3 regions of the Arthrobacter sp. NPDC056691 genome follow, and region 1 is predicted to be linked to each of the others. Evidence: riboswitches for the same ligand, from Rfam matches in the RefSeq annotation. Region 1 holds a riboswitch; each other region holds the start of a gene.
What was found. Region 1 has a riboswitch for S-adenosylmethionine ahead of ACFRAU_RS02430 (LLM class flavin-dependent oxidoreductase). Riboswitches for the same ligand answer to the same signal wherever they lie in the genome.
Positions count from the first base shown of each region.

Region 1 (9,764 bases):
ACTTCGTCAAATTCGGGCCGCTGTGGTGTCTGGGGGACAGCGCGCCTCTTGTCGTCACCGGGCTCGACGACGTCACGTGCACCTTCGAGGAAACAGACAGCCGGCCCTCCAGGAGGACCTACACGGGCGTGGACTCCAGACTGATCATCGCAGACTTTTTTGCGCGGCTGCGGCTGCACAACTAAGCGCACGCCCGGCGCCGTCGTCCTCCCGAACCTGACGTGATGGCGGGATTCGAACCCGCGTCAACGGTTTTGCAGACCGCTCCCTGGCCTCTCGGGCACACCACGTACCGGTAGCCTAGGCAAAGCCCGGGCAAGGTGTCCTCTGTGTGTAGAACTCGGTCGTTACGTTGCGGCTGACTACGCCGGAGCTGGACGGAACTACGCGGCCTGGTAGCCCGCCAGGTCCAGCGTGTACACCACCAGCTGGACCTTCGGGGCAGGCCGCGGCCGTTCCCGTTCCGGCCGCCGGACAAAGCCGAAGCGCCGGTAGAGCTGCTGCGACCGCTCGTTCTCCGCCCCGGTGTCGAGCACCAGGCCGCCGGCGCCGGTGGCCTGCGCGAGGTTTGCCGACTCGGCGAGCAGCCTCCAGCCGATGCCCGAGCGGCGGGCCTGCGGCAGCACCGCCAGCAGCCGCAGCTCCATCTCGCCGTCGAGTGCCTGGCGTGCCAGGGGTGAACCAAAAGGCAACAGGCTCGCGGTACCCACCAGGCCGCCGTCGGCCGCGTCCTCGGCGACCAGAAGCACACCCTCCCTGGCACGGGCCGCGGCGTTGAGCAGCAGTTCGAGGCGCTCGGAATCAGGCGCCGTGGCGCCCGGGAGGTGGTGCCCGAAGCCCTCATAGGTCACGCGGCCCACGGCGTCGAGTTCTGATTCCGCAGCCTCGCGGATCCGGTACTGTGTTGCCGTTCCTGACAGTGTCACGCGTGCACTCCTTTGACGTTGAGGGGCTGGCCGCAGGCCTGCATCACAGGCTAAACGCGCCGCGCGAGCGGCTCCCACACCAGCGACATACCCCGACGTTCTTCGTCACCCAGGGCACGCATTTCGGGCTGTTTTGTTACGCCCCGCTTCGGGCCGTGAAGCTGCGTTTCCATGCGCGTCAGTTCGTTGCGGCCCGGGTTGGGAAGCGGGCCGCAAGGTGCTTGATTGGGTCTACACGCTTCGAAAGGACTCGCCATGACGGAACTCTCAGACCTCAGCCCGCGCCGGATCCGCAACGTGCTGGGCCACTTCGCAACGGGCCTGACCGTGATCACCGCGGCCACCGAGAACGGCCCTGCCGGGTTCACCTGCCAGTCCTTCGCGTCCCTCTCGCTGGAACCGGCGCTGGTGACCTTCAGCCCCGCACGGACCTCCAGCACCTGGCCGCTGCTGCGCGCGGCGGGCCGCTTCACCATCAACATCCTTCCCGCAGACCACCAGCACCTGGCGGCCCAGTTCGCGCGGTCCGGTGCGGACAAGTTCGCGGGCGTCGACCACTCGCCGTCGCCCCTCGGCAACCCCGTCCTCGACGGCGCCATGGCCTGGGTGGACTGCGAATTGCACCAGGAGTACGACGGCGGTGACCACACCATTGTGGTGGCCGCGGTTCATGCGCTGAGCGCCCGTTCCGAGGTCGATCCCCTCCTCTTCTTCAAGGGCGACTACGTCTCCGTGCAGGCGCGGGCCAAGATCCTGGAGGGCGTCGCATGACACGGGGCGGCGTGGCGAGGGTGAAGGCCACGTCCCGGCGGCGTGGCCGCCGGTCCGCGCAGCCGGAAACCAGCGACGACGTCTGGCAGCCCGCGGAGGACTGGGAAGCCATCACGGTGGGGGCCACGGTTGAAGTCACTCTTCCCGCCGGGCACTCCTACACTGGCCGGGTCGACTCAAAGACGCCGGACTCCGACCTGGTGTGGGTCATCGATTCCGGCGGCCAGGGGCGCCAGATGTACGGCAACCGCGACGGCGTGCGCCTCCGCCCGGCACCGGGGAGGCGGGCATGAGCGTCCTTCTGCTGTCCGCGGCCTTCGTTGCCCTCCTCGCGGCGGGCGGCGTGTGGGCGGCGTTGCCGCTGCTGACCGGTGCGGCTGACGCTTTCCACGGGGCTGAAGCGGACCGGGCCGCAAACCTGGATCCCCCTTCCGCAGACGCCGCCTTCAACGTTTACCCCTACGGCTGGAAGCCGTAGGGGTTTTCGCTTTCAAACTGCCGGTCACGCTAGCTAGCCTTCACCGCTCCGGCGATCCGGCCGTCAACCAGCACCGCCAGCAGACCACCATCCAGCAGACCACCATCCAGCAGGCCACCAGCCAGCAGGCCACCATCCCGTAGGCCACCATCCAGCCGGACGCCGCCGGGCAGTACATCTGCCAGCAGCTCGCCGGTTCCAAGGGTGGTGAACGCAACCCCGTGCCGTGCCGCGGGTTCCCGTGCCTGCGACGGTCCTGCCGCCAAGGCGGCCTGCAGCGAACCCAGCGTCACCGCCGCCGCGACCTCCCTCGGGTGGACGCTCCCGTACGAGGTCCCGCGGTCCAGGGCCACGAAGGCAGGTTCGCCGTCCTCCAGGCCGCGCCGCTGCAGCTCGGTGTGCGCCTCGGCCACGGTGCACGAGACGGGCAGAATGTGCACGCCCGCGGCAGGAAAGGGCAGCAGGCTCCCTGCGGTGCCCTCCTCGGCCGAGGGCTTGAGGAAGCCCGCGGATGTCAGCCAGCCGTCGTCGAAATACGTGGAGAGGTAGTTGCGCCCGGAATCGGGAATGATCACCACGATCGTGTGGGTCTCGTCCAGTTCTTCAGCCAGCCGCAGGGCTGCGGCCAGCGCAGTGCCGGCCGTGCCGCCGATGAGCAGGCCCTCTTCGCGGGCGGCCTTCCGGGCGGTCAGGATGGACTCCCTGTCGCTGACCCGCACGTAGCGGTCCACCAGGGAGGTATCGAACGCCTGGGGCCAGACGTCCTCGACTGAATCGGGATGGACGGCGTGACCGGCCCCTTCGACGTACTTGGCGGCCCCGTCGCCGCCGCCGTACGCGGAGTGGTCGGGGTCGGCGGCCACCACCTGGACCGATCCGCCGCTTGCCTGTTTGAGGAACCGGCCCGTCCCGGTGATGGTCCCGCCGGTGCCCACGCTGGCCACCAAATGGGTGACCGCGCCATTGGTGTCGCGCCAGATCTCCGGGCCCGTCGATTCCACGTGGGCGCCGGGGTTGGCCGGGTTGTCGTACTGCTGCGCCAGCCACGCGCCCGGGGTGGCCTCGGCGAACCGGGCCGCGCGGTTGGCCAGGTGGTCCGGGTGGCTGCGCGGAACGAAGTCCGCCACGAGATGCACCTCTGCGCCGTAGGCTCGCAGGAGCCGGATCTTCTCGGCAGCGGTGGCCGCAGGGGCGAACACCACCGCGCGGTAGCCGAGGTGGGCTGCCACGAGGCTCAGGCCGATCCCGGTATTGCCGCTGGTGCCTTCAACCACGGTGCCGCCCGGCGCGAGCAGGCCGTCCCGCTCCGCCGCACGGATCATGGACAGCGCGGCGCGGTCCTTGACACTGCCGCCGATGTTCTGGAACTCCAGCTTGGCGTAGATGCGCGGGCGCAGCCCGTCACTCAGCCGGGTGAGCCTGACCAGCGGGGTGTTGCCGATGGCGTCCAGCACCGACTCGTAGATTGTCATGGCTGGAACGGTAGGCCGCCGGGCATCCGGCCGCAAAAGGCCTTAAGCCGTGTTGCCAAGCGTGTCTCTCCATGAGCTTTGATGTCGGTTTTCCGGATGTTTGGGTCAAATTACGACGGCGGCCGGGCGGGTTCCGTCACCGGCGTTCACGGGGGTTCACCCTCCGACCCGCGATGCAGGGGCGGCCGCCGGCCAGCCGTAGAGTCCGGCCCATGGGGCGGCGCGGAGCAACAGACACGGATACATCAGCACGCGCCGGCCTGTGGTTGTGCCTCGGCGCCGGCTTCATCACCCTCCTTGACCAGTCGGTCTTTGTCCTCGCCGTTCCGGCGATGACCGCCGGGCTGGATGCGGACGCTGCGCAGGTGCAGTGGATCCTGGCCAGCTACTCGCTGGCGTTCGGAGTGGCGCTGGTTCCGGCGGGACGGCTCGGCGACGTCCTGGGCAGGAGGGCGCTCTTCATCGCGGGCATAACGGTGTTTGGCGCCTTCAGCCTGGTGGGCGGACTGGCCTCCGACCCGGCTCTGGTGATCGCTGCCCGGCTGCTCCAGGGGCTCGGCGCCGGCACCCTGAATCCGCAGGTCCTGGGTCTCCTCCAGGACCTGTTTTCCGGAACCCGACGGGCCAAGGCACTGGGCTACTACGCCGCCGCCGGGGGCTTCGCCGCCGTGTGCGGCCCCCTTGCCGGCGGCCTGGTCCTGTCCGCGGCCGGGGACTCTGCCGGGTGGCGGGTGCTCTTCCTCATCAACGTCCCGCTGGTGGTGCTCCTGGTGCCGCTGGCGTTCCGGTTTCTGCCGGCACGCCCCGGCCGGGACCGCCACCCCGGCTCCGCGTCCATCGACGGGGTAGGCGCCCTGCTGCTGGGTGCCGTGGTGGTGGCCTTCCTCGTCCCCACGGTCTACGGCACGCCGGAGTCGTCCCCGGCCTGGCTGGCCGCAGGAGCAACGGTGCTCCTGGGTTTTGCGGGCTGGGAGCTGCTGTATCACCGGCGCGGGCGGACGCCATTGCTCAGCGCAGGGCTGGTCCGTTCCGGGGGCTACGTGCTGGGCACGGTGGTGGCGCTGTGCCAGTTCGGCGTGGGCGCTGCGATGTCCGCGGTCATGGCTTTCTACTTTCTGTCCGGAAGCGGCCTCGCCCCGCTCGCCGCGGCAGGCATCCTGGCACCCCAGGCCGCCGGCATGCTGCTGGCCTCCGGGTCCAGCTGGCGGTTCGTCGCCAGGTTCGGCCGGGCCGGCATCGTCTTCGCACTGGCCGCCAGCCTCGCCACCCTCGTCGCCAAGGATGCTGCGGTGCAGCACCTGGACCACTCGGCCGCGGCGCTGGCTGTTGCCGGGGTGGGCCTGGTCCAGGGAGCGGCGACGGGCCTCGTGGTGGCGCCCAACCAGGCCCTGACGCTGGGGCATGCGCCGGCCGGGACCGCCGGGGTGGCCGCCGGCTTCTACCAGCTGAGCCAACGGTTCTCGGCGGCGCTGTGTTCGGCCGCCGTGGCCGGTCTGTTCCTGCACGCAGGATCCGGTTTAGGCAGTGCTGCCGGGTCCGTGGCCGCGGGCAACGGCTACCGCGGCGCCTTCCATGACGGCATCATCCTGTGTTCGGCCCTGACCGCCGTTGCCATCGCCGCCGGCAGCCTCGACTGGATCCGGACCGCGGTGGTGCGCCGCCGGAACGGCAACGCCGCCCGCCCCGCTGTAGCGGAACGGACGGCGTCGGCGGAACGGACGGCGGCAGCGGAAGGGACGGCGCCGGCCGACCAAGCCTTGGCGGACTCTCGCTAGACGGCCGCCGGCTGGGCCGGCTCGTCGATTTCCACCGTCGGCCCGGTGGCGGGGACCCCGGCGTCGCGCAGTGCCGGGAACCCGCCGTCGACATGCACGGCACGGGAGTAGCCGAGCAGCTTGAGTTTCTCGGCCACGGGACGCGAGCCGTTGACCGAACCGCAGAAGACGACGATCTGCTGGTCCGTTCCGGTCACGCCGGTGAGGCGGGCGGGGGACTCCGGCCCAAAGTCCTGTGCCACGTTCTCGCGGTCCACCACGACAGCCGCCGGAACGCTGCCTGTGCTGGCCCTGCCCTTGTCGCTGCGGACGTCGATCAGGAGGGCCCCCGCGCCGATAAGCCGTGCGGCCTCATCGGCGCTGACCAGCTGCGGATCAAGAGTGGTGTTTTCGGTGCTCATTGGTGCTCCTTCGAATGTTGGTTAATGATGGGAAGGGTGTCAGGAGAGTCCCCAGGCCTGCGCGAGCAGCTCCTGGGACCGGACCCGGTCAGCCTGGTGGTGGGTGATGGTGGTAACCAGGAGCTCGTTGGCTCCGGTGGCGCGCTGCAGGGTGCGCAGCCCCTCCGCCACCTGCACGGGGTCGCCCACGAAGCGGGTGTCCAGCCTGTCCTGGATGAGGTCCGCTTCGGCCGGCTCCAGCTCCGGCCGGCGTTCGGCATCCCCGGGCGCCGGGTACGGAATGGCGCCGCGGCCGGTCCTGATGCTGTGGACCCAGTCCGCGTACCCGGCTGCGATGGTCCTGGCCCGGGACTCGGTCTCAGCCACCACGACATCGGCGGACACCGCTACGTACGGCTCAGCCAAGGTGGCGGACGGTTTGAAATGCGACCGGTATTCGCCGACGGACTCCAGGACCGCGGCCGGGGCCACATGATAGTTCGCCCCGAAGGGCAGGCCGAGCTTTCCGGCGAGCCGGGCACTGGGTCCGGCGCTGGACCCGTGGATCCAGAACCCGGGAGCGTTGCCCTGCGCCGGGTGGACGGTGACTTCCGTGCCCTGCGCTGCGCGGTATTCGCCGGCGAAGAACGCGATGATGTCCTGGACGTCGTTTTCGAAGTTGTCCGCATCACCGGCCACCCGCCCCAGCAGATCGGCCTGGACCTGGAAGCGCTCGGGGAACTTCCTGCCGAACAGCGGCCGCGGGGCCGGGATCACCAGGCCGTCCACCACGCGGTTCCCCGAAGGGCCGGAGGAGGCCGGCGAAGGGGCCAGCGGAGCGGGAGCCCCGGCCTCTTCGGCCGGCACCTTGGGCACCCCGGACCTGCCAAAGCCGAGGTCCACGCGCCCCGGGTACAGGGCGGACAGTGTCCCGATGTTTTCGGCGATCTGCACCGGCCGGTAGTTACCCAGGATTGTGGCCGCCGTTCCCACCCGGATGCTGCTCGTCGCCGCGGCAATGAGGGCGGACAGGACGTGCGGGGCGGAGCCGGCAACGCCCGGACTCAAGTGGTGTTCGGCCAGCCAATAGCGGCTGTACCCCAGCGCCTCTGCCGAGACGGCCAGCGCAATGCTGTTCCGCAGGGCGTCTGCGGCAGTCTGGCCGGCGGAGACGGGGCTGAGATCAAGGACCGAGAGGGGAACCGCGGAAGGCTTGGGCATGGCAGAACACTACGGAGCGTCCGGCGCTGGCCAAACTCCTCCGTCACCGTCCTCAATGTCCGGAAACCGGGGGTAACCGGAGCCCAAAATCCGTCACAAATGAAGGCTGCGCATGACGGAATGCACCGCTGCTTGACGCGGTATTTCCCGAATTGACACCACGAGACCGGCGGTTTGGAAAAGTCCGGCCAGCCCTCCTAGATTCAACGTCTAGGTCCAGAGTCAGCACGCCAAGGACCGGCTCGTGCTGCGGCAACCCTCAGGCATTTGATGGCGGGGTGCTCCGGAAACAGACCTGGCCGCATTGCGGCAAGTGAATGTCGAGACGGCCGTCCGCGGCCCCTAAAAAGAGGGAACCATGCCTTCATTACCCACACCCAAAAACCGTTCCGCCGTGCTCGGCATCGAGCTCGACGGGGACGGCGCGCACCCGGCAGCCTGGCGGTTCGCCGCGCACGAGCCCAACGCCCTGCTGACCGGCAGCCGCATCCGGGAAACCGTGCAGGCAGCGGACGTCGCCGGCTTCCACCTCGCCACCTTCCACGACTCGCGGACCATGGACACCGAAGCCGCCGGGATCGCGGGACGGATCGACGCGGTGCAGCGTGCGGCCTTTGCCTCGCCCGTGACGCGGTCGATCGGCCTGGTGCCCGAGGCGGGCGTGGTCTACACGGAGCCCTTCCACGTGGCCACCCAGCTGGCGAGCCTGGACTATTCCTCCCGCGGCCGGGCAGGGTGGCTGGTCAGCGCAGAGAACACGCCGCAGGAAGCACGTTCGGTAGGCCGCGACGTCCTTCCCGCCGGGGAAGCCGGCGCGGAGGCGGCGGACGTCGTCGAAAGCGCCCGGCGGCTGTGGGATTCGTGGGAAGACGACGCCGTGATCCGGGACGAGGCCACCGGCCGGTTCCTCGACGCGGGCAAGCTGCACTATGCGGATTTCGAGGGAAGCCAGTTTTCCGTGAAGGGCCCGTCCATCATTCCGCGCCCCTTCCAGGGGCAGCTGCCGGTCTTTGCCCCGGCGGCCCTCCTGCCCACCGTCGAAGCCGACGTGGCGCTGGTTACCGCGGCCACGCCGGAGGAGCTGGCGCCGGCAGCCGAGGCTGCAAGGAACGCCGGCGCCCCGCGCACACTCCTGGAACTGGACGTGGTCCTCGACGCCCGTGGCCAGCGGGCAGCCGACCGGCTGGCCGAACTGGAAGCGCACGAGCCATGGCAGGGCGGCGCCCGCTACGTGGGAGACGCGGCCGGGCTGGTGGAGCTCCTCGCCGAGCTGTTCCAGCAGGGCGACGGGGTCCGGATCAGCCCCGCGGTGCTGGACACCGACCTTCCGGAGCTGGCCGCCCTGGTGCTCCCGGAACTTCGGCGCAGCGGCCTGCTGTCCAGCCCCCTCCCGGGCAGCACTCTGCGTGAATCCTTCGGCCTGCCCCGTCCCGCCAACCGCTACGCCGCCGCCGCGGCCCTCTAGAGAGGCCAGACCCATGAGCACCCCGTCGCGCACTGCCGGCAACGGCCAGATCCAGTTCGGCGTCTTCTTCCAGGGCGTCAACCACACCACAGTCTGGCGTGATCCAGAGAGCGGATCCCAGACCGACTTCGAATCTTTCCGCCGGGTGGCACAGACCGCAGAACGCGGCCTCTTCACGGCCTTCTTCCTGGGCGAAGGGCTGCGGCTCCGCGAACACCTGGGCCGGATCCACGAGCTCGACGTCGCGGGCCGGCCGGACGCGCAGACGGCCCTCGCGGCCCTGGCTGCAGTGACCACCAACATCGGACTCGTGGCCACGCAGAACACCACCTACAACGATCCCGCCGACCTGGCCCACCGGCTGTCCAGCCTGGACCTTCTCTCGGGCGGCCGGGCGGCGTGGAACATCGTGACCACGGACAACGCCTGGACCGGTGCCAACTTCCGGCGCGGCGGGTTCCTGGCTCACGAGGACCGCTACATCCGGGCCGAAGCATTCGTCCAGACCGCCAAAGCGATCTGGGATTCCTGGGCTGACGGCGCAATCGCCGGGTCCCGGGGCTCCCGCAGATGGCTGGCCGAGGACGGCATCACCTCCGTCCGCCGCAAGGACGCGAGTTTCGACGTCGAAATCACCGGCCGCCTCCCGCGCTCCGGCCAGCACCACCCGGTCCTGTTCCAGGCCGGCGACTCCCCGGACGGGCGCGACTTCGCGGTCCGCAACGCCGACGTCATCTTCTCCCGGCACGCCGGGCTGGAGGAGGCCAAGAAGTTCCGGGAGGACATTGTGGCCCGGACGCTAAAGGCAGGCCGGCCGGCGGATGACGTCAAGATCTTCCCGGGACAGGAGTTCATCCTGGCACCCACCGCCAAGGAAGCGGAGGAAAAGCACCAGTGGGTCCGCGAACGGCAGGTGGGTCCGCAGACCGCCATTGCGTTCCTGGAGCAGTTCTGGGGCCGCACCCTCAGCGAATACGACCCCGACGGCCCGCTTCCCGGCGTCGACCCCGTCGTAGACGTCACCGACCCCACCCGGGGCAACGCGTTCCATGGAAAGAACGCCCGGGAGCTTGCCGCGGAGTGGCGGGCCGAGGCGAAGGAGAAGGGGCAGTCCATCAGGCAGTTCGTCTCCGGCCGCGCCCAGCTCAACGGCCGGGGCCTGGTCGGTTCCTACGACGACGTCGCCGACCTGCTGGCCGAATACGCCCATTCCGGTGCCGTGGACGGTTTCAACATCACGCCCTGGATCGTCCCCTCCGGACTCGACGACATCGTC
Region 1 is NZ_JBHTXX010000002.1:103,446-113,209, reverse strand. It holds gene ACFRAU_RS02480 (nucleoside hydrolase) at 1-185, shown strand, start outside; tRNA gene ACFRAU_RS02475 (tRNA-Cys) at 220-290, opposite strand; gene ACFRAU_RS02470 (GNAT family N-acetyltransferase) at 384-926, opposite strand; gene ACFRAU_RS02465 (flavin reductase family protein) at 1,182-1,697, shown strand; gene ACFRAU_RS02460 (hypothetical protein) at 1,694-1,990, shown strand; gene ACFRAU_RS02455 (hypothetical protein) at 1,987-2,175, shown strand; gene ACFRAU_RS02450 (PLP-dependent cysteine synthase family protein) at 2,205-3,647, opposite strand; gene ACFRAU_RS02445 (MFS transporter) at 3,860-5,422, shown strand; gene ACFRAU_RS02440 (rhodanese-like domain-containing protein) at 5,419-5,823, opposite strand; gene ACFRAU_RS02435 (LLM class flavin-dependent oxidoreductase) at 5,863-7,023, opposite strand; SAM riboswitch class IV at 7,237-7,345, shown strand; gene ACFRAU_RS02430 (LLM class flavin-dependent oxidoreductase) at 7,382-8,488, shown strand; gene ACFRAU_RS02425 (NtaA/DmoA family FMN-dependent monooxygenase) at 8,502-9,764, shown strand, end outside.

Region 2 (9,764 bases), on a different contig from region 1:
ACGGGCATCTGCGGCACGGACCTGCACATCCAGTCCTGGGACGCCTGGGCGCAGGGCATCATCGAAGCCCCGCTGATCGCCGGGCACGAGTTCTACGGCGAGGTGGTGGAAACAGGTGAGGACGTGCGCGACGTCAAGGTCGGAGACCGCGTTTCCGGCGAAGGGCACATTGTCTGCGGCATCTGCCGCAACTGCCGGGCCGGCCGTCGCCAGATGTGCATCCACACGGTGAGCGTGGGTGTGCAGCGGGACGGCGCGTTCGCCGAATACGTGGTCATCCCGGAGACGAACGTCTGGGTGCACCAGGACCCTTCCGTCACGCCTGAGCTCGGCGCCATCTTCGACCCCTTCGGCAACGCCGTGCACACCGCACTAAGTTTCCCGCTGGTGGGTGAGGACGTGCTGATCACCGGCGCCGGACCGATCGGCCTCATGGCCATCGCCGTTGCCCGCCACGCAGGGGCCCGCAAGATCGCCATCACCGACGTCTCGGCCCCGCGGCTGGAACTTGCCCGGCAGCTCGGCGTGGACCTCGCCATCGACGTCTCCAAGACGCGGGTCCGCGAAGCGCAGCGGGAGCTTGGCATGCGCGAGGGCTTCGATATCGGGCTGGAAATGTCCGGCCATCCCACGGCGCTGCCGGAGATGATCGACAACATGAACCACGGCGGACGCATCGCCATGCTGGGCCTTCCCAGCCAGTCCATCGACATCGACTGGGGCAAGGTGGTCACGCACATGCTGACGCTGAAGGGCATCTACGGCCGCGAGATGTTTGAGACCTGGTACGCCATGAGCGCCATGCTGTCCTCCAACCCGGCGGTGCACGCCAGCATCTCCGCCGTGGTCACCGACGTGCTGCCGGCCACCCAGTGGGAGAAGGGCTTCGAAATCGCGAAGGCCGGTGTCGGCGGCAAGGTGGTGCTCGACTGGTCGGACGTCTGACCTGCACTACGGCCAGAAAATCCGGCCCCTCCATTCACAGTTTCTGACAACTTTCCCAGCCGAGGAGAACCCGCCATGTACTCAGCAATCAAAGACCAGCTTCGCGCCGAGCTGGACGACATCCGCACCGCCGGCCTCTACAAGACGGAGCGGCACATCGACTCCGCCCAAGCCAGCCACATCACGGCCGGACAGATCGGCGAGGACGGCTCGCCCGTCCTGAACTTCTGCGCCAACAACTACCTGGGCCTGGCCGACCACCCCGAGATCATCGCCGCGGCCAAGTCCGCCATGGATGAGCGCGGCTTCGGCATGGCCAGCGTCCGGTTCATCTGCGGCACCCAGGACCTCCACCTCGAACTCGAAGCCAGGGTTTCAAAGTTCCTGGGCACGGAGGACACCATCCTGTTCTCCAGCTGCTTCGACGCCAACGGCGGTGTTTTCGAATCGCTCTTCGGCCCCGAGGACGCCATCATCTCCGACGCCCTGAACCACGCGTCCATCATCGACGGCATCCGGCTCTGCAAGGCACAGCGGTTCCGTTACGCCAACCAGGATATGGCAGACCTGGAGGCCAAGCTCGTCGAGGCGAAGGATGCCCGGCGGAAGATCGTCGTCACCGACGGCGTGTTCTCCATGGACGGGTACCTTGCTCCGCTGGAGGCCATCTGCGATCTCGCCGAGAAGCATGACGCCCTGGTGATGGTGGACGACTCCCACGCGGTCGGGTTCATGGGAGCCACCGGAGCCGGGACCCCTGAGCACGCCGGCGTCGCCCACCGTGTGGACATCTTCACCGGAACCTTCGGGAAGGCGCTGGGGGGCGCCTCGGGCGGCTACGTGTCCGGCCGCGGCGAAGTGGTGGCGATGCTCCGGCAGAAGGCCCGTCCCTACCTGTTCTCCAACTCCCTCGCACCGGCCATCGTGGCGGCCACCATCAAGGCCCTGGAGCTCGTGCAGACCTCCGGGGAGCTGCGGGCCGGCCTGTTCCGGAACGCGGAGCTGTTCCGCCGCCGGATGACGGAGGAAGGCTTCGAACTGCTCGACGGCGAGCACGCCATTGTGCCGGTCATGTTCGGCGATGCCGTGCTGGCCGCGAAGGTGGCCGACCAGATGCTCCAGCACGGGGTTTACGTCACCGCGTTCAGCTTCCCCGTGGTGCCGCGCGGTGCCGCCCGCATCCGCGTCCAACTGTCCGCAGCGCACAGTGCCGACGATGTGGAAACCTGCGTCCAGGCTTTCGTTAAGAGCCGGGACGCGGTGGCGGCGCAGGCGCAGTGACCGAGTAGGCGCGGTGGCTGCGCAGGTTCGGGCCATCTGTAAAGATTGAGCCCATGGCATCAACCTATGACGTGGTCATTGTGGGCGGCGGGATCGCCGGACTGTCCCTTGCCTCTGCGCTGGCCGGCAAGTGCACGGTTGCCCTCGTGGAGGCGGAGCAGCAGCTGGCGTACCATACGTCCTCGCGCTCGGCCCGGCAGCTGATTCCCAGTTACGGCCCGCCGGTGGTGCAGGAACTCACCGTCCGCACCCTGGAGCTGATCGCGGCGGACGATGCCGGGCGGCCCCACCCCGTGCTGTCCCCGCGGAGCTTTATGCTGATCGGGGACGAGGAGACGGTCCGGGCCGAGTCCAGCGGCGAGATGCGCCGGATCGGCCACGACGAAGCGCTTGGCCTCTGCCCGGCCCTGAAACCGGAGTCCTTCTCCGCCGCGGGCCTGGACACGGGGTCCTTCGGGTGCGACGCCCCGGTGCTGCTCGAAAGGCACCGGGCGCGCGCCGAGTCCGCCGGTGTGGACGTCATCACCGGCGCCCGCGTCCATTCCGCCCAGCGGCTGGGATCAGGCTGGGAGATCGGCGCCGGGCAGGAGGGCTTCTCGGCCGGCGTTCTGGTCAACGCGGCAGGTGCCTGGGCCGATGAGCTGGCGGTGCTGAGCGGCGTCGAGAAGATTGGCCTGCAGCCGTACCGGCGCACGGCGGCGATTGTCGGCGTCGACCATTCTCTGCCGGAGGGCAGCCCGATGGTGGCTGCCGCCGACGATTCCTTCTACTTCCGCCGGGAAGGCAGCGACGTGCTGATCTCGCCGTCGGAACATGTTGCCAGCCCGGCGGAGGACGCACGTCCCCGCCCCGGGGACGTCGAGCGGCTCATCTCGCGGCTCAATACGCTGACGACGCTGGGGATCGGTTCCGTGCGGACGGCCTGGACCGGCCTGCGTACCGAGGCCGCCGACGGCGTCCCGGTAGTAGGGTTTGACGCCGAAGCCCGCGGGTTCTACTGGCTTGCCGGCCAGGGCGGCTATGGCTTCCAGACGTCGTCCGGCATCGCGGAACTGGCCGCGGCCCAGATCCTGGCAGGTCCAGGTGCCAGTGCCGGGCGGGAAACCAGCACCGGGCGGGATGCCGGTCCGGAATCCCGGACAGCGGATGCGCTGGCTGCGACGCGCTGGTCCATCCGGCGCTGAAGAATGGATCCATGAGCACCCTGATCACCAACATTGCCGAACTGATGACCCAGGACGCGGAGCACCGTGTCCTCAAGGACGCGGCTGTGGTGGTCGAGGGGGAGCGGATCTCGTGGATCGGCCAGGCGTCCGCCGCCCCGGCGGCCGACGACTCAGTGGATGCGGGCGGCCGCGCCGTGCTGCCCGGCTGGGTGGACTCCCACACACACCTCATTTTCGCCGGCGACCGGACGGCGGAGTTCGAGGCGCGGATGGCGGGGGAGGAGTACAGTGCAGGCGGCATTGCTGTCACTACCGGGGCCACCCGGAACACCAGCGACTACGACCTCACGCGGCTGGCCCAGGGCCGCGTTGCCGAAGCCGTATCGCAGGGCACGACGTACCTGGAGACGAAGACCGGCTACGGCCTGGACGTTGAGCAGGAGGCGAGGAGCGCACGGATCGCCTCAACAGTGGCGGACGAGGTCACGTACCTGGGCGCGCACCTGGTGCCGGCCGGCGTCGATCCCGATGAGTACACCAAACTTGCCTGCGGTCCGATGCTGGACGCGGTCCGCCCCTATGTCCGGTGGGCCGACGTATTTTGCGAAAAGGGAGCCTTTTCGGAGGAGCAGTCCCGCGCGGTGCTGCAGGCCTGCCACGACGCCGGACTGGGGCTGCGGGTGCACGGCAACCAGTTGGGGCACGGCGCCGGCGTCCGCCTCGCGGTGGAGTTCGGCGCGGCGAGCGTCGACCACGTCAACTATCTTTCGGAGCAGGACATCGCCGGCCTCGCCGCCGGCTGGTCCGGCTGGGATGCCGCATCAGGAACGGGCCGGCGGGGAACAGTGGCCACCTGCCTGCCGGCCTGCGACCTCTCCACCCGCCAGCCGCTGGCCCCCGGCCGGCAGCTCCTGGACGCCGGCGTGCCCGTGGCGCTCGCGTCCAATTGCAACCCCGGCACGTCCTACACGAGTTCCATGGCGTTCTGCGTCACCACAGCCGTGCTCCAGATGGGCCTGAGTGTCCATGAGGCCGTCCGGGCGGCAACGTACGGCGGTGCTTTGGCGCTGCAGCGCGAGTCCGGAAACGACGCCGACGGCGAGCGGGCGGTGGGCTCCATCGCCGTCGGGCACCGGGCAGACCTGCACGTCCTCAATGCCCCCTCCGCCACCCACCTGGCCTACCGGCCGGGCATGCCGCTCACCCACGCGGTTTGGCGTGCAGGGGTGCGCGCACGGTAGTGTCGGGCGGGGCCATAACCCGTGTAGTCCGCGGTGGACAGTGACGCAAAATGATCATTAGGGGTCTGATACAATCAAAAAGCGTCATTTTTCGTGACGTTTTTGGATCTTGAAAGGCCCTGCATGACCCGCACCGACCGACTGACGGCCATCCTTGATCTGCTTGCCGAGGCCGGCCAGGTGGAAGTCGAGGAGATCGTCACCCGGCTCGGCGTATCACCGGCAACCGCCCGGCGTGACCTGGACAGCCTGGCCAAGCGCCGGCTGCTGACGCGCACCCGCGGGGGCGCCACCACCGGCGCCCTGGCCTACGATCTTCCCGGCAGGTACAACCGGGACGACCACGCCGTGGCCAAGCAGGAGATCGCCCTCGCCGCCTCGGCGCTCATCGCCCCGGGCATGGTGATCGGGCTGTGCGGCGGCACCACCAGCACGGCCCTGGCGCAGATCCTGGCCACCCGCGAGGACCTCAACTCGCCGTCGAACCAGCCCACCCTCACGGTGGTCACCAACGCCATCAACATTGCCTCGCAGCTTGCCGTCCGGCCCAACATCAAGGTGATGGTGACCGGTGGCATCCTCAACACCCGGTCCTATGAGCTCGTGGGCCCGTACACGGACATCATCATGCAGAAGGTGGTGCTGGACATCGCCTTTATCGGGGTTAACGGCGTCGACGCCGAGGTGGGGCCCACCAACACCGGCGAGGCCGAGGCAACGGTCAACGCCCTGCTGGCCAGCCGCGCCAGCGTCTCCTACGTGATCGCGGATTCCTCCAAGGTGGGCCGCCGGGCGTTCGCCACCATGGACGGCTACAACTTCACCCGGCTCATCACCGACTCCGGTATTTCCGCGGCGGACAAGGCCGCGTTCGAGGCGCGCGGCACCGAAGTGATCGTGGCCGGCGCCTAACACCAGGCGCACAGGCGGCGGTGCCTAGAAGATCACGGGCGGGGCGTCCAGCACGGTTTCGTCCACCCGGCGGTCCACCCACTGGGTGAAGGGGGTGTCGAGTTCGTACTTGCCTGCGCCGTTTTGCACCAGCATCCGGATCTCGGCGTTTTCCGGGTTGTTGAGCGACTCGAAGTACTCCACCGACCAGTGGAACCAGCGCATGCAGAACAGGCGCATGGTCAGGCCGTGCGTCACCAGCAGTGCGTTGGGGGAGTAGTCCGGCTTGGACCAGTGCCGGTACAGCGTTTCCATGAAGGAGGAGATCCGGTCGTAGACGTCGGAGCCGGACTCGCCTTCACGGAAACGGTAGAAGAAGTGGCCGTAGGCGTTGCGGAGTTCTTTCTGATCCTCGATGTCGCCGGAAATCTGGAAGTTGGCCCAGTCTTGCTCGCGCAGCCGCGGCTCCTCGATCACCCGCTCCGTCAGGGAGCCAAGATTCAGCGCCTCGAGGGTCTGGTAGGCGCGCAGGTACGGTGACACGTAGACGCTCACCTGCCGGCCGTCCAGCTCGCGGCGGATGCGTTCCCCGGCGGCCTTCGCCTGCTCCAGCCCCAGCTCCGTCAGCGGAATCCGGTAGTCGGGCACCCTGTTGTAGATGGAGGTGTCCGCGTTGGCCGCCGACTGGCCGTGCCGGATCATGATGATTTTCCCGGGAGCGCTCATAGTTCCCCAGCATAGGGTGAGCCCGCAGCCGGACAGGAACCGACTGGCCAGACGGTTGCAGGAACCGGGAAGCCTGACAGGAAAGTACCAGCAGGTGCAGGCAAGATAGGAACATGTTGGTTCCCTCCCGCCGTCGGCTGCGGTTTGAAGTATGGATTGTCCTTGGCTTGTCGCTGGGGCAGTCCGCCGTCTACTCGGTGGTGCAGCTGCTGGACAAAATGACCCGGGCACCGCTGGCGCAGGGGACGTCCACGCTGAACAGGTCGCAAAGCACCCGCGAGTATTTCGACCTGACCTACCAGCTGCTGGACATCGTCTTCGCCCTGGTGCCGGTCCTGCTGGTGATCTTCTTCCTGACCGACCAGCGCCAGGCGAAGTCCGGGTCCGGCCATGACTCCGGCTCCGCGTTCCGGAAGCTGGGGTTCAACTTCGCCCGGCCAGGCAAGGACCTGCTGCAGGGTCTCGGGCTGGCCGCCCTGATCGGCATTCCGTCGCTGGGCCTCTACGCTGCCGGGCGGGCCCTGGGCATTACCACCGCCATCATCCCCAGCGGACTGGACGCTTACTGGTGGACGGTGCCCGTGCTGGTTTTGTCTGCGGTGCGCCATGCGATCGTGGAGGAGGTCATTGTGGTGGGCTACCTGCTGGACCGGTTCGGCAAGTTCGGCTGGTCCATGCCCCTGGCGATCTTTGTGTCCTCAATGCTCCGCGGCAGCTACCACCTGTACCAGGGGTTCGGGCCCTTCATTGGAAACGCAGTCATGGGCGTGGTCTTCGCCTGGGTCTACACCAGGACCCGGCGGGTGATGCCGCTGGTGATCGCGCACGCGCTGCTGGACATCGTCGCGTTCGTGGGGTTCAGCCTGTTCGGCAAAGCCGTCGGCCTGGGCTAGTCCGGGCCCGCGGTGGGCGGCCCGGATGGGCCGGCCGGGTTAGTGCCTGGGCCGTTAAAAATGATTCGGCCGCCATCGGCGGGTGACGTCGTTGGCACCCGCTGATGGCGGCCGAAGTGGAGGGCAGAAAGCGCGTCAGATGGTGACGGCGCCCGCTGCGGTTTCGAACGTGACGGAGAGGATGCCCGGCGTACCGTGCGGGGCCACCCAGTTCACGGCGACGTCCTCAAGCGGCCGTTCGACGGGCTCGCCGAGCCACTCGGTCACGCGCTCGGCAGAGCCCGCGATCGTGAGGCTGGACATCTTCACGTTGCTGTCATAGGCGTTGGACGGGTGCAGCCCCGGATCACCCTCCCACTTCAGCATGTACGGCACCTGCGGATCCGCGATCAGGCCCAGGATGCCGATCTGCTTCCAGACCAGCTCCCGGCCGTCGGGGAACTTGCGGTTGCCGTTGACGGCGGAGCGGCCAAGGCGCTCCTCGAAGGGGGCGAGGTCGTCAACTTCGACGCACCACCCCATCCAGCCGCCGCCCGCCGCGGACCGGGCGCGGACGGCCTGGCCGAACGGTGCCTTGTCCGACGCCGGGTGGTCCAGGACCTCAACAACTTCCAGGTACTTGTGGCCGGCCAGCGGAATAATCATGTTCCGGGTTCCAAACCGGGGGTGCACCCCGCCCTTTACGGCTTCGACGCCGAGGGCAGAGGAGATACGTTCGGTGGTGGCCGCGAGGCCATCGTGTTCACAGGCGTAAGAGACGTGATCCATGCGCATGCCCTCATCTTGGCACTTTGTGACGGGCCTCTCAGCTTAGGGTCGCCTAACCTTGCGAAAAGTCCATACTTTGACGAAGTTCGTCACAAAGCTGTGCGCGTAACAGGGCCATTCCTACACTGATCGCAGGTCATGAGTGCCAGCGATGAAAGCCCCGGCTCGCTGGCCGGCAACCCTCCACCGCGGCGGGGTGCCCCGGGTGAAGACCTGGCTACGCGGCGCCCGCCGCGCGGCAAGCGCGGGCCTGTGCCGGGACCAGCACATGCCCCTAAGCAGAGGAGCCTGCATGTCCAACGCATGGTCATTCGAAACCCGCCAGATCCACGCCGGCCAGGTGCCTGACAACGCCACCGGCGCGCGGTCGCTGCCGATCTACCAGACGACGTCGTTCGTCTTCCCCAGCGCTGAAAGCGCGGCCGACCGCTTCGCGCTGGCCGAGATCGCGCCCATCTACACGCGGATCGGCAACCCGACCCAGGACGCCGTCGAACAGCGGGTCGCCAGCCTGGAAGGCGGGCTTGCCGCGCTGCTCCTGAGCTCCGGCCAGGCCGCCGAGACGTACGCCATCCTCAACGTCGCCGAGGCCGGCGACCACGTGGTGGCCAGCCCCAGCCTCTACGGCGGCACCTACAACCTGCTGGCACACACCCTGAAGAAGTTCGGCGTGTCCGTCACCTTCGTGGCCGACCCGGACAACCTGGAGCAGTGGCGCGACGCCGTGCAGCCGAACACCAAGCTGTTCTTTGCGGAGGTGGTGTCCAACCCCCGGCAGGACGTCCTGGACATCGAAGGTGTTTCCCGGACCGCGCACGAGGCCGGCGTGCCGCTGATCGTTGACAACACCCTGTCCACGCCCTACCTCATCAGGCCGCTCGAGTGGGGCGCGGACATCGTGGTGCACTCGGCCACCAAATACCTGGGTGGACACGGGGCCGCCATTGCCGGTGTCATCGTGGATTCAGGCAACTTCGACTTCAGCAGGGACCCGGAACGCTTCCCGGGCTTTAACACGCCGGACCCCACCTACAACGGCCTGGTCTACGCCCGCGACCTCGGCGCAGGCGGTGCCCTGGGAGCCAACCTGTCCTACATTCTCAAGGCGCGGGTCCAGTTGCTCCGCGACCTGGGCTCCGCGGTGTCCCCGTTCAATGCATTCCTCATCGCACAGGGCCTGGAAACATTGAGCCTGCGCGTGGAGCGCCACGTGGCCAACGCGGTGGCCGTCGCCAGTTGGCTGGAAGCCCGGGGCGATGTGGAGTCGGTGGCCTACGCCGGCCTGCCGTCCAGTCCCTGGTACGAGCGTGGCCTGAAGTACGGGCCCAAGGGCACCGGCGCGGTGGTGTCCTTCACCGTGGCGGGCGGAGCCGAGGCGGGCAAGCGCTTCGTGGACGCCCTGGAACTGCACTCCCACGTGGCGAACATCGGTGACGTCCGCTCCCTCGTCATCCACCCGGCGTCGACCACGCACAGCCAGCTGACTCCGGAACAGCAGGGCGTGGCCGGGGTAGCCCCTGGCCTGGTCCGGCTGTCCGTGGGCCTGGAGCACATCGACGACATCCTGGCCGACCTCGAGGCCGGATTCCGCGCGGCGAAGGGCGCCTGATTCCAGGTGCCGCAGGTGGAACTCCCGGCCCCTGAGCGGGCGGGGAGTCACACAGCCGTCACATTCTTCGCGCAGATGTCCGCCTGTTTCGTAAACTGGGCAACAGGTCATGAGTGCCAGCGACAGCCCCGGCTTGCTGGCCGGCAACCCTCCTTCCGCGGTGGGGTGCCCCGGGTGAAGACCTGGCCTGCCGGACAGCTGCCGGCGGGCAAGCGCGTAGAAGAGGTTTACCCATGACGATTTC
Region 2 is NZ_JBHTXX010000033.1:49,135-58,898, forward strand. It holds gene tdh (L-threonine 3-dehydrogenase) at 1-945, shown strand, start outside; gene ACFRAU_RS21090 (glycine C-acetyltransferase) at 1,021-2,226, shown strand; gene ACFRAU_RS21095 (NAD(P)/FAD-dependent oxidoreductase) at 2,280-3,410, shown strand; gene hutI (imidazolonepropionase) at 3,422-4,633, shown strand; gene ACFRAU_RS21105 (DeoR/GlpR family DNA-binding transcription regulator) at 4,757-5,545, shown strand; gene ACFRAU_RS21110 (histidine phosphatase family protein) at 5,570-6,250, opposite strand; gene ACFRAU_RS21115 (CPBP family intramembrane glutamic endopeptidase) at 6,364-7,143, shown strand; gene ACFRAU_RS21120 (VOC family protein) at 7,279-7,917, opposite strand; SAM riboswitch class IV at 8,046-8,162, shown strand; gene ACFRAU_RS21125 (bifunctional o-acetylhomoserine/o-acetylserine sulfhydrylase) at 8,204-9,520, shown strand; SAM riboswitch class IV at 9,626-9,741, shown strand; gene ACFRAU_RS21130 (homoserine O-acetyltransferase) at 9,754-9,764, shown strand, end outside.
Region 2: another riboswitch for S-adenosylmethionine. It lies ahead of ACFRAU_RS21125 (bifunctional o-acetylhomoserine/o-acetylserine sulfhydrylase); the one in region 1 lies ahead of ACFRAU_RS02430 (LLM class flavin-dependent oxidoreductase).

Region 3 (9,764 bases), on a different contig from region 1:
CGTGATCCTGATGCTGTTGGCATCATTCTTCGGCGGCCTTGCCGGCAAGTACGGGCCGCGGTGGTTCATGACTGCCGGGCCGGTGCTGTGTGCGGCCGGCTTCCTGCTCACACTGTCCGTTGGCGGCGCCCTGAACTACTGGAGCCAGGTCCTGCCCGGGCAGCTGGTCTTCGGCCTCGGCCTTTCCATGACGGTGGCACCCCTGACGGCGGCCATCCTGGGATCCGTGCCCGAGAAGCAGGCGGGCGTGGGCTCCGCGGTGAACAATGCGGTTTCGAGGATCGCCGGCCTGGTCTGCATCGCGTTTGCGGGTTTCATCGTCGGTCCGGAGCTGACGACGCCGGGCCTGCACCGCGCACTGCTGGCCACGGCCGCGCTGCTGTTGCTGGGTGCGGCCTGTTCCGCCGTCGGAATCCGCAACCCCGTGCCGGCTAGCCGCCGCTGAGCGCGATTCCCGCCGCGGCCGCAGCCAGCCCCAGCACCAGGTTGGCGAGGATGTTTGAGGCGGCGGCAAGGTAGCGCCGTTCACTGGCCAGCCGCACCGTGGCCGTGGTCCAGGAACTGAAGGTGGTCAGCCCGCCGGCGAGCCCGGTGGCCACAGCAGAATGCCATTCGGGGCCGAACACCGAACTGACACCCACGGACAGCCCGATCACGAACGAGCCCACCAGATTGACCAGCAGGGTAGCCCAGGGCCAGTGCCGCCACGGGGACGGGAACCCCGCCAGCCAGCCGTCCACGGCGAACCTGAGGAGGGCCCCGGCGACGCCGAAAAGCCCCACGAGGAGCGCCGTCACGGTCCAACCCCGTCAGTGCCGCGGAGAGCACGAGGGGCGCCCAGCACCTTGCCGGTCCGCCAGCCGGCGGCGGCCGCCGCCAGCCCCAGCAGGACGGACAGTCCCAGATAGAGAAGCCCCAGACCGGGGAGCCCGGCACGGGTCAGTTGGTCTGTGGAAAATACGACGGCGGAGAAGGTAGTGAACGAGCCCAGCACGCCTGGCCCGATGGCTGCGCGGAGCCAGAACGCGGTGTGCGGCCGCGCGATCCAGATGGTGGTGAGGGCCGCCAGCACGAAACTGCCCACGACGTTGATGCCCAGCGTGGCCCACGGCAGGTCGCCTGGCTGGTCCGGGAACAGCAGTCCCAGCGCGTACCGGAGTTCCGTGCCCAGCAGCCCGCCGGCGGCCACGGCCGTCCAGACCCGCCAGCCGTAGCCGGCCCCCGTCTTGTGGGCGGTGCCGGTGCTGCCGGCCAGGGGAGCAGGCACCTGTGCCTACAGGCCGGCCATGCGGCAGCCGGGATGCGCGGAGTCACTGTGGATCCACAGTGCGGAGGCCACTTCGTCGGCCAGGTCAACGTCACGGCTGGTCCCGGGGGAGCCGATGCGGACCACGAGTGCGCCGCCGAAGGGCTTGCGGCCGCGCACCTCGACGTCGGCGTCGAGGCTGATCTTTTCCGCGGCAAGGTAACGCAGCAGCTCCGGGTTCTCGTCGCTGATCCGGGTAATCCTGCCCGTGTGGCCGTCGTCGAGCTCGATCATCCGGTGGGCAGACGGCATCCGGACGGTGCCGTCTGCGGCGGGAATCGGATCGCCGTGCGGATCCCGTGACGGGTTGCCCAGGCGGGCTGCCAGCCTCTCAATGAAGGTGTCCGAGACTGCGTGTTCCAGCTGTTCGGCCTCGTCGTGGACTTCGTCCCAGCTGTAACCGAGGTCCTTGACCAGGTACGTCTCGATGAGCCGGTGCCGCCGGACCATGGAGAGGGCAAGCCGGACACCCTCGGGCGTGAGCGTAATGGCGCTGTAGGGCTTGTGGAGGACCAGGCCCTGGTCCTTGAGCTTGCGCACCATCTCGGAAACCGAGGAATTGGCCACGCCGAGGCGCTGTGCAAGCTGGGTGGAGGTGATGGGCTTGTCCTGCCATTCCGTGAAGGAATAGATGACCTTAACGTAGTCCTCGATCGAGGAGGAGGGCGTACTGGTCTTCACAGCGTCAAGCCTACCCGCTGCCACCACGGCGTTCGGCCCTGACAGCCCGCCAGGTCTGGGTGAGGTAGGGAAGCTGCAGCAGTGCGCCCTCGGCATGCCCCAGGTGCTCGTGCAGGTACCAGGTCAGGTTGCCGGTGACCTTGGCGCGGGTGGCGTCGTTGGCCGCCAGGTAATAGCTGCGGGACTTGGCCAGTTCGAGGATGTCGTCCGGGGTGACGGGATCCTCCCACCGGGTCAGGTGGCTATCCAGGGACGTAAATTCCGGGCCGACTTTGGGGCGGAAGTCGGGTTTGTGGACGTCCCCCGCGTGCATGATGCGGGACAGCCGGTGCACCCACGGCACTGAGGTGTCCAGCTGGTTCCAGATCAGGCCCAGTACCCCGTGGGGTTTGAGGATCCGGGAAATCTCGGTGCTGGCCCGCGCGGGGTCGCACCAGTGCCACGCCTGGGCAACGCTGACGACGTCGAATGCCGCGTCGGGCAGTCCGGTCTCCTCCGCGGTCCCTTCCAGAACCCGGACCGGGCGGTAGTCACCGCCCGAAAAGACACGGCTGAGCTGCTCCAGCATGTCCGCGGAAGGGTCCACGGCGGTGACGCTCAGCCCGCGTTCCACCAGCAAGGCCGTGAATTTACCGGTTCCGGCGCCGATGTCGGCAGCTGTGCGGGCCCCGGCCGGAATAAGCCAGTCCGCGGAATCGGCAGGGTAGCCGGGACGGACGCGGTGGTAATGCTCGCCGCCGTCCTGGAAGCTCTGCCCGAGCTCCTGACGCCGTCCGTGATGAAGTTTGGGACCGCCCCGTGCCACGCACAGTCTCCTTAGTCCGACGTCGAAAATTACCTTTCGAATTTACCGTACAGGGTGCGCTGGCGTGGACCTCCGCCGTGGCAGGCCGGGGCGGAGGTTAGTCCTGCACGCAGGGGGCGGCGCCGGCGGTGCCGGGGGTGTTGGGTGCCCACGCGGGGTAGGTGCGGGTGTCGTTCGCCGGAACCCAGCGACCGGCGTCCACCACGTAGTCCCAGCCGAGGCCGGAGCGGCGGAGCTCCTCGATGCCGGCGAGCAGCCGCTGGGCGTCCTCGAGCCGTGACCCAACGCCGAAGCTGGCGCGCAGGGAGCCGGACGGCAGGCCTAGGCGCTTGAGCAGGGGGTGCGCGCAGAAGCGGCCGTCGCGGAGTCCCACGCCGTGTTCGGCCGACAGGTAAGCGGCCACCAGGCCGGCGTCGTAACCCTCCAAGGAGAAGTTGACCACGCCAATGGCGTCGTCCGGGTCGCTGTCCTCGAAGATCTGGTGGACGGTGACGCCGTCGATCTTGCGTAGCCCCTCGACGAGGAAGGACCGGATGGCGGCCTCATGGGCATGCCAGCTCTGCGGATCCAGGGCGGCGATGACCTGGGTTGCCCGGGCCAGGGTGGCGGCTCCGAGCACGTTGGGTGAGCCGCCCTCGTGGCGGGCGGGGCCGGTGGCCCAGCTGACGCCGTCGAGCCTGGCCTCGCTCACAGCGCCGCCGCCGGCGAGGTGGGGGTTGCCGGCGTCGAGCCAGTCGGGACGGCCGATCAGCACGCCGGCCCCGAAGGGGGCGTAGAGCTTGTGGCCGGAGAAGGCGAGGTAGTCGACGTCGTCCGCGGCGATGTTCACGCGCCGGTGCGGCGCGAGCTGCGCGGCGTCAACCACGATCCGGGCACCGTATTCGTGGGCCAGCGCAGCGAGGCGCCGGATCGGAAGGATCTCGCCGGTGACGTTGGAGGCGCCGGTCACGGCAAGGAGGCTGACGTCACCGTGCTCCAGTTCGGTGCGCAGGCTGCTGATGGTCGCTTCCAGCGTTTCCGAGGCCACGACGCTGCGGTGCGGCACACCCTGCCACGGCAGCAGGTTGGCGTGGTGCTCGATGTCCAGGTACAGCACTTCACCGGTGTGGTGGTGCCCCTCCACCGGCAGGCAACCGGCCAGGAGGTTGAGGGAGTCGGTGGTGTTCCGGGTGAAGATGACGGCGTCATCGGCGCGGCCGCCCACGAACTCCCGCACGATGTCCCGCGCGTTCTCGTACACGGACGTGCTGATCTGCGAGGCATAACCCGCGCCGCGGTGCACGCTTGCGTAGTACGGCAGGATCTCGTTGAGGTATGCAGAAACGACGGACAGGGCAGGCGCGGAGGCGCCGTAGTCCAGGTTGGCATAGCGGACGTGGCCGCCCTGGATCAGCGGAGCCTGGATTTCCGCGCCGGTGACGGCGGCCAGGGGACGGCCTGCGGCGGCAAATCGGCCGTCCAGCACGCCAGCGTCGGTGGTGGGGGAAATGATTGCAGTCGTCATGGGACCTCACTGAGAAAGGACCCCGTGTGACGGGGATCCGCGCTTGCCGGGTCCGTTCCGGATCGGCCTGGTCGTCACCCGGGGCACCCCACCGCGAATGGAGGGTTGCCGGCCAGCTAACCGGGGTTTAGCGCTGGCACTCGTGACCTGTTACGAGACTAGGACATCCGGAGGGGCGATGAAAAAGCCGGTTCGGAATGTTAAGCGGATTATTACGCAGCATGGATATGCGGCTCACGGCCGAATAAACGACGGCGGTCGTCACCAAAAGGGGACGACCGCCGTCGTAATATTCAGCGCTAAGGCGCCGGGGGAGGGGGGAAAGCTAGAGCAAATCGTCCAGCTGCGGGTTCAGCCGCTTCAGGACCTCCGAGTGCAGGATCGAGTTGGTCGCCAGGGCGTTGCCGCCGAACGGGCCGTCCGTGCCTTCGAGGGAGGTGAAACGGCCGCCTGCCTCCGTCACGATCGGCACCAGCGCCGCCATGTCGTACAGGTTCAGCTCCGGTTCGCAGGCGATGTCCACCGCTCCTTCGGCCACCATGCAGTAGGACCAGAAATCGCCGTAGGCGCGGGTGCGCCACACATCCTCGGTGAGCCGGAGGAATTCATCGAGGTTGCCGCGGTCCTTCCAGCCGCCGAGGCTTGAGTAGGACAGCGAGGCGTCGGCGAGGCTGGACACGTTGGATACCTTGAGCCTGGTCGCGGCGGCGAGGGAACGGCCCGAGTACGCCCCTGCGCCCTTGGCCGCCCACCAGCGCTTGCCGAGCGCAGGGGCGCTGACCACGCCCACGACGGGTTCGCCCTCATCGACCAGGGCGATCAGCGTGGCCCACACCGGCACCCCGCGGACAAAGTTCTTGGTTCCGTCGATGGGATCGATGATCCAGCGGCGGGAACCGTGGCCGGAACTTCCGAACTCTTCACCGAGCACGGCGTCACGGGGACGGGAGCGGGACAGCTGGCCGCGGATGGACTCCTCGGCGGCCTTGTCCGCATCGGTGACCGGCGTCAGATCAGGCTTCGTCTCGATTTTAAGGTCCAGCGCCTTGAACCGGCTCATGGTCTGGTCGTCCACGGAATCGGCCAGCACATGGGCCAGACGCAGGTCATCGTTGTACGTTGAAGCGGGTTGGGTCATGGTTCCAAACTACCCTCAAAGGCCCGGCGGGGCGGGGAGGCAGTGGCCGGGCTGCGCCGGGGGAGGCTATCCGACGCTGCCGAGTTCCTTGGTTTCCTGGCCCTCCGCGCGCGGGTCGGTGCCCAGGAGGCGGCGCAGGGACGCGAGCCTGGCCGCTCCCGTGGGGCCGGCGTGGCCGGCCGCGACCCATGCATCCACGCCGCAGTTGACGGCGCTGGCGTCGTGCTTGCAGCCGCGTTCGCAGGCCTCGGTGCCCGGCTCAAGGTCGGGGAAGGAGTGCAGGATGCGGTCCGGGTCGACGTGGGCCAGCCCGAAGGAGCGGATGCCCGGCGTGTCGATGATCCAGCTCCCGGCCGGGGCGTCAGCGAGCTTGAGGGCAAGGGCCGACGACGACGTGTGCCTTCCGCGGCCCGTTACGGCATTGACGCCGCCGGTGGCACGTTCGGCGCCGGTCAGCGCGTTGACCATGGTGGATTTTCCGACGCCGGAGTGGCCCAGCATCACTGTCACCTTGCCGTCCAGATGGGCGCGGAGTTCGGACACCGCGGCAACGTCGAGCCGGGCGGAGAGACCGTCGTCGGACCGGGCGTCGATGCCGGATGCGTCAGAGTCAGCAGTGCGGCTGATAATGACCGGAAAGTCGAGATGGCGGTAGTTGCCCAGCAGCTCGGTGGGGTCTTTGACGTCCGCCTTGGTGACCAGCAGCAGCGGCTCGATTCCGGCGTCATAGGCGGCCACCAGCGCCCGGTCGATGAACCCGGTGCGGGGTTCCGGGTTGGCGGCAGCGACAACCACCACCAGCTGGTCAGCGTTGGCCACAACGGCGCGTTCCACCGGATCGGTGTCGTCGGCGCTGCGGCGCAGCAGCGTCTTGCGGTCCAGGATCTTCACGAGCCGGGCGAGGGTGTCCGGTGCGCCTGAGACATCACCCACGAGGGACACGAAGTCACCCGCCACCACGGGGGAGCGGCGCAATTCCCGGGCGCGGGCGGCGATGACGGTCCGCTCATGGCCGGAGTCCTCGCCTACGACTGCCGTGTAACGTCCCCGGTCAACGGTGATGATCCGCCCCGTGACGGCGTCCTCATGGCTGGGGCGGTCCTTCGTCCGGGGCCTCGAACCCTTCTTGTTCGGCCGGATCCGGACATCGGATTCGTCCCAGGAATCAGTGCTGCGTGCCACCGGTGGTCCCCGCGGTGTCGGTCGCTGCCCTGTTTGAAACAGCATTGCTCCGCTGGCCGAGCATGCCCGCCCACAGCTGCGGGAAGTCCGGCATGGTCTTGGATGTCGTGGCGATGTCCTGCACTTCCACACCTCTGACCGCCAGGCCGAGGATGGCCCCGGCGGTGGCCATCCGGTGGTCCGCGTAGCTGTGCACCACGCCGGCGTGCAGTTCCGCTGGCCGGATGATCAATCCGTCCGCGGTTTCCTCTGCATCGCCGCCGAGGCGGTTGATCTCCGTGACGAGCGCGGCGAGCCGGTCCGTCTCATGTCCCCGAAGGTGGGCAATGCCGCTCAGGCGCGAGGGGCCGGAGGCCAGCGCGCACAGCGCGGCGACGGTGGGCGCCAGTTCGCTGGTTTCGGCGAAGTCCGCGCCCTTGATTTCGCTGCCTCCGGTCACCGTCAGGGTGCCGTCCTGCAGGGTGACGGCAGCACCCATGTCGCTGAGGATGCTGCGCCACATGTCACCCACCTGCGTGGTGTGCTCCGGCCAGTCCGGAATCCGCACCGTGCCGCCGGTGGCCAGTGCGGCAGCCAGGAACGGTCCTGCATTGGACAGGTCCTGTTCGATCCGCTGGTCGAACGCACGGATCGGGCCGGGGCTGACAATCCAGTGGTTGGGCGTGGAGTCATCCACCACCACGCCTGCGCCGCGGAGCACGGCGATGGTCATGTTGATGTGGTCCAGGCTCGGCACCGAGCTGCCGGAGTGTTCAAGGTGAAGGCCGTCCGTGAACCGTGCCCCCACCAGCAGCAGGGCGGAGACGAACTGGGACGAGGCGCTGGCGTCAATGACCAGGTGGCCGCCGCGGACCTGTCCCGTGCCTTCAACCCGGAACGGCAGCGACGTTGGCGTTGCACCGTCTTCCCCGCCGACGGGCACGCCGAGGCCTGCAAGGGCCTCGATAATGGTCCCCATCGGGCGCTCCCGTGCGTGGGGGTCGCCGTCGAAAACGGTGGCGCCGCTGCGGAGTGCCGCCATCGGCGGAACAAACCGCATGACGGTTCCGGCAAGGCCGCAGTCGATGGCGACGTCGGCACCGCTGGAGTTGGCCGGAATCGGCGTCACCTCCAGGTCCGGGCCGAAGGCGCCGTCGCCCGGCACCTCCCGGATGTCCGCGCCAAGCTGGCGGAGGGCAGCGATCATCAGCGCCGAGTCGCGGGAGTGCAGCGGCGCCCGGAGCCGGGACGGCCCGTCGGCCAGTGCGGCGAGCACCAGGAACCTGTTGGTCAGCGACTTTGAGCCCGGCACGCGGACCGTGGCGTCAACCGGCTGCTCCGCAAACGGCGCGGGCCAGTGCGGAGCAGCGCCGGAGTTTTCAGCGGGCGCTCCCGTGGATGATGCTGTCATTCCCGCTTATGCCCCCACTGCGTGGTCAACAGCCTTGCGGACTGCCTTATCGGCCTTGCGGACTGCTTTGTCGGCGCTGTGCAGCTTCTTGCCCGTGGTCTTGCGTGCGTCGGCGGCGAGGTGGCTCGCGGTCTTCCGCGCGTCGGCAGCGAGGTGCTCTGCGCGCCAGGCGAGGCTGGGCTTTCCGGCCGTGTCCACGGAGGCGAGCAACACACCGCCGGTCAGGGTGATGTTCTTGAGCAACTGGTTGCGGCGGGCTTCGCGGCCCTCCTTGCTGCTGATGTCGGCGCTGCGCCATTCAACGAAGGCGTTCAGTGCCGAGATGACGGCCAGTACCGAGGCCGCCAGGCGCGCAGATTTGCCGAGCGCGAAGAGGACGCCGGCACCCACCTGCGTTCCGCCGATGATCCGGGCCAAGACCTTCTCGTCCGTCTGGAACGGCAGGGCTTCGGCGGCGCGGCGCAGGAGGGGCGACAGTTGCTGCGCGGTGTCGTCCGCATGCCTGAGCTTGTCCGTTCCGGCGAGGATGAAACTTGAGGCCAGCATCGGCCGGGCAAAAAAGCGGACAAAGGACATGAATTTCCTCCTGGATGGCCGAGCCGCGGTGGCCGCGGCGGAGTCGGTTCTAGTCTTGCACTTTTGCGGAATATTTGCCCACCGCGCGTCGTTGTGCACTTCAGGCCGGAAGCAGTCTGCAGGCGGCGTTCTGCGCAGTTTCCGGTGTTCAGCGGCGGCTGGGGCTTGGCCGGAACCGGCAAGAGCGCGGACCGCCGCACGATCGCGGGTCTTGGCAGGCGGGTCTTAGCAGGCTGTCTTAGCAAACGGAGTGGAGATGGAGCGTTGACGTTGGTAAAGGAAGCTGTGGGGGTGCGAAGTCCCGTCAGGATGCGGCCGTTTGTGGTACCGGAGGCCGATGCGCTTGAGGCCGGGGGTGCCTTCCCGGGCTCCGACCACGGCACGGCACGCCGTAAGGGGCGGCCGGTGCCGATCAACGTAGACTTGAAGGCAATGAGCACCGTGGACCCGGCCCTACAGGCCACACAGGAGGACGCCGCCAACGGCATCCCGGACAATGGCACGTCACCCGCCGCTGAAGCGGCAGAGGATATCGACGTCGGCTCGGAGAGCGCCGAAGCGCGCCGGGCCCGGTTTGAGCGCGACGCCATGCAGTACGTGGACCAGCTGTATTCGGCAGCCATGCGCATGGCGCGGAACCCGGCCGATGCCGAGGACCTCGTGCAGGAGGCGTATACCAAGGCGTTCTCGGCCTTCCACCAGTACAAGCCAGGCACCAACCTGAAGGCCTGGCTGTACCGGATCCTGACGAACACGTACATCAACCTGTACCGGAAGCGGCAGCGCGAGCCCCTGCAGTCCAATTCGGACACCATCGAGGACTGGCAGCTCGCCCGCGCCGAGTCCCACACCTCCAGCGGCCTGCGGTCCGCCGAGGCCGAGGCCTTGGACCACCTGCCGGATTCGGACGTCAAGCGGGCGCTGCAGGCCATCCCGGAGGAGTTCCGCCTGGCCGTGTACTTCGCCGACGTCGAGGGCTTCGCGTACAAGGAAATTTCGGACATTATGAACACCCCCATCGGCACTGTGATGTCCCGGCTCCACCGGGGCCGGAAGATGCTGCGGGACATGCTGGCGGACTACGCCGCCGACCGGGGATTCAAGGCTGCTGCAGACGCCACGGCGGCAACGGAAAGCAACAAACAGGAGAACGGGAAATGAGCGACTGCCAGGGATTGGGCG
Region 3 is NZ_JBHTXX010000014.1:107,987-117,750, forward strand. It holds gene ACFRAU_RS13260 (MFS transporter) at 1-445, shown strand, start outside; gene ACFRAU_RS13265 (fluoride efflux transporter FluC) at 432-797, opposite strand; gene ACFRAU_RS13270 (fluoride efflux transporter FluC) at 794-1,267, opposite strand; gene ACFRAU_RS13275 (metal-dependent transcriptional regulator) at 1,274-1,987, opposite strand; gene ACFRAU_RS13280 (class I SAM-dependent methyltransferase) at 1,998-2,792, opposite strand; gene ACFRAU_RS13285 (aminotransferase class V-fold PLP-dependent enzyme) at 2,890-4,296, opposite strand; SAM riboswitch class IV at 4,331-4,444, opposite strand; gene hisN (histidinol-phosphatase) at 4,622-5,434, opposite strand; gene ACFRAU_RS13295 (ribosome small subunit-dependent GTPase A) at 5,501-6,616, opposite strand; gene aroA (3-phosphoshikimate 1-carboxyvinyltransferase) at 6,600-8,006, opposite strand; gene ACFRAU_RS13305 (DoxX family protein) at 8,013-8,582, opposite strand; gene ACFRAU_RS13310 (sigma-70 family RNA polymerase sigma factor) at 8,892-9,743, shown strand; gene rsrA (mycothiol system anti-sigma-R factor) at 9,740-9,764, shown strand, end outside.
Region 3: another riboswitch for S-adenosylmethionine. It lies ahead of ACFRAU_RS13285 (aminotransferase class V-fold PLP-dependent enzyme); the one in region 1 lies ahead of ACFRAU_RS02430 (LLM class flavin-dependent oxidoreductase).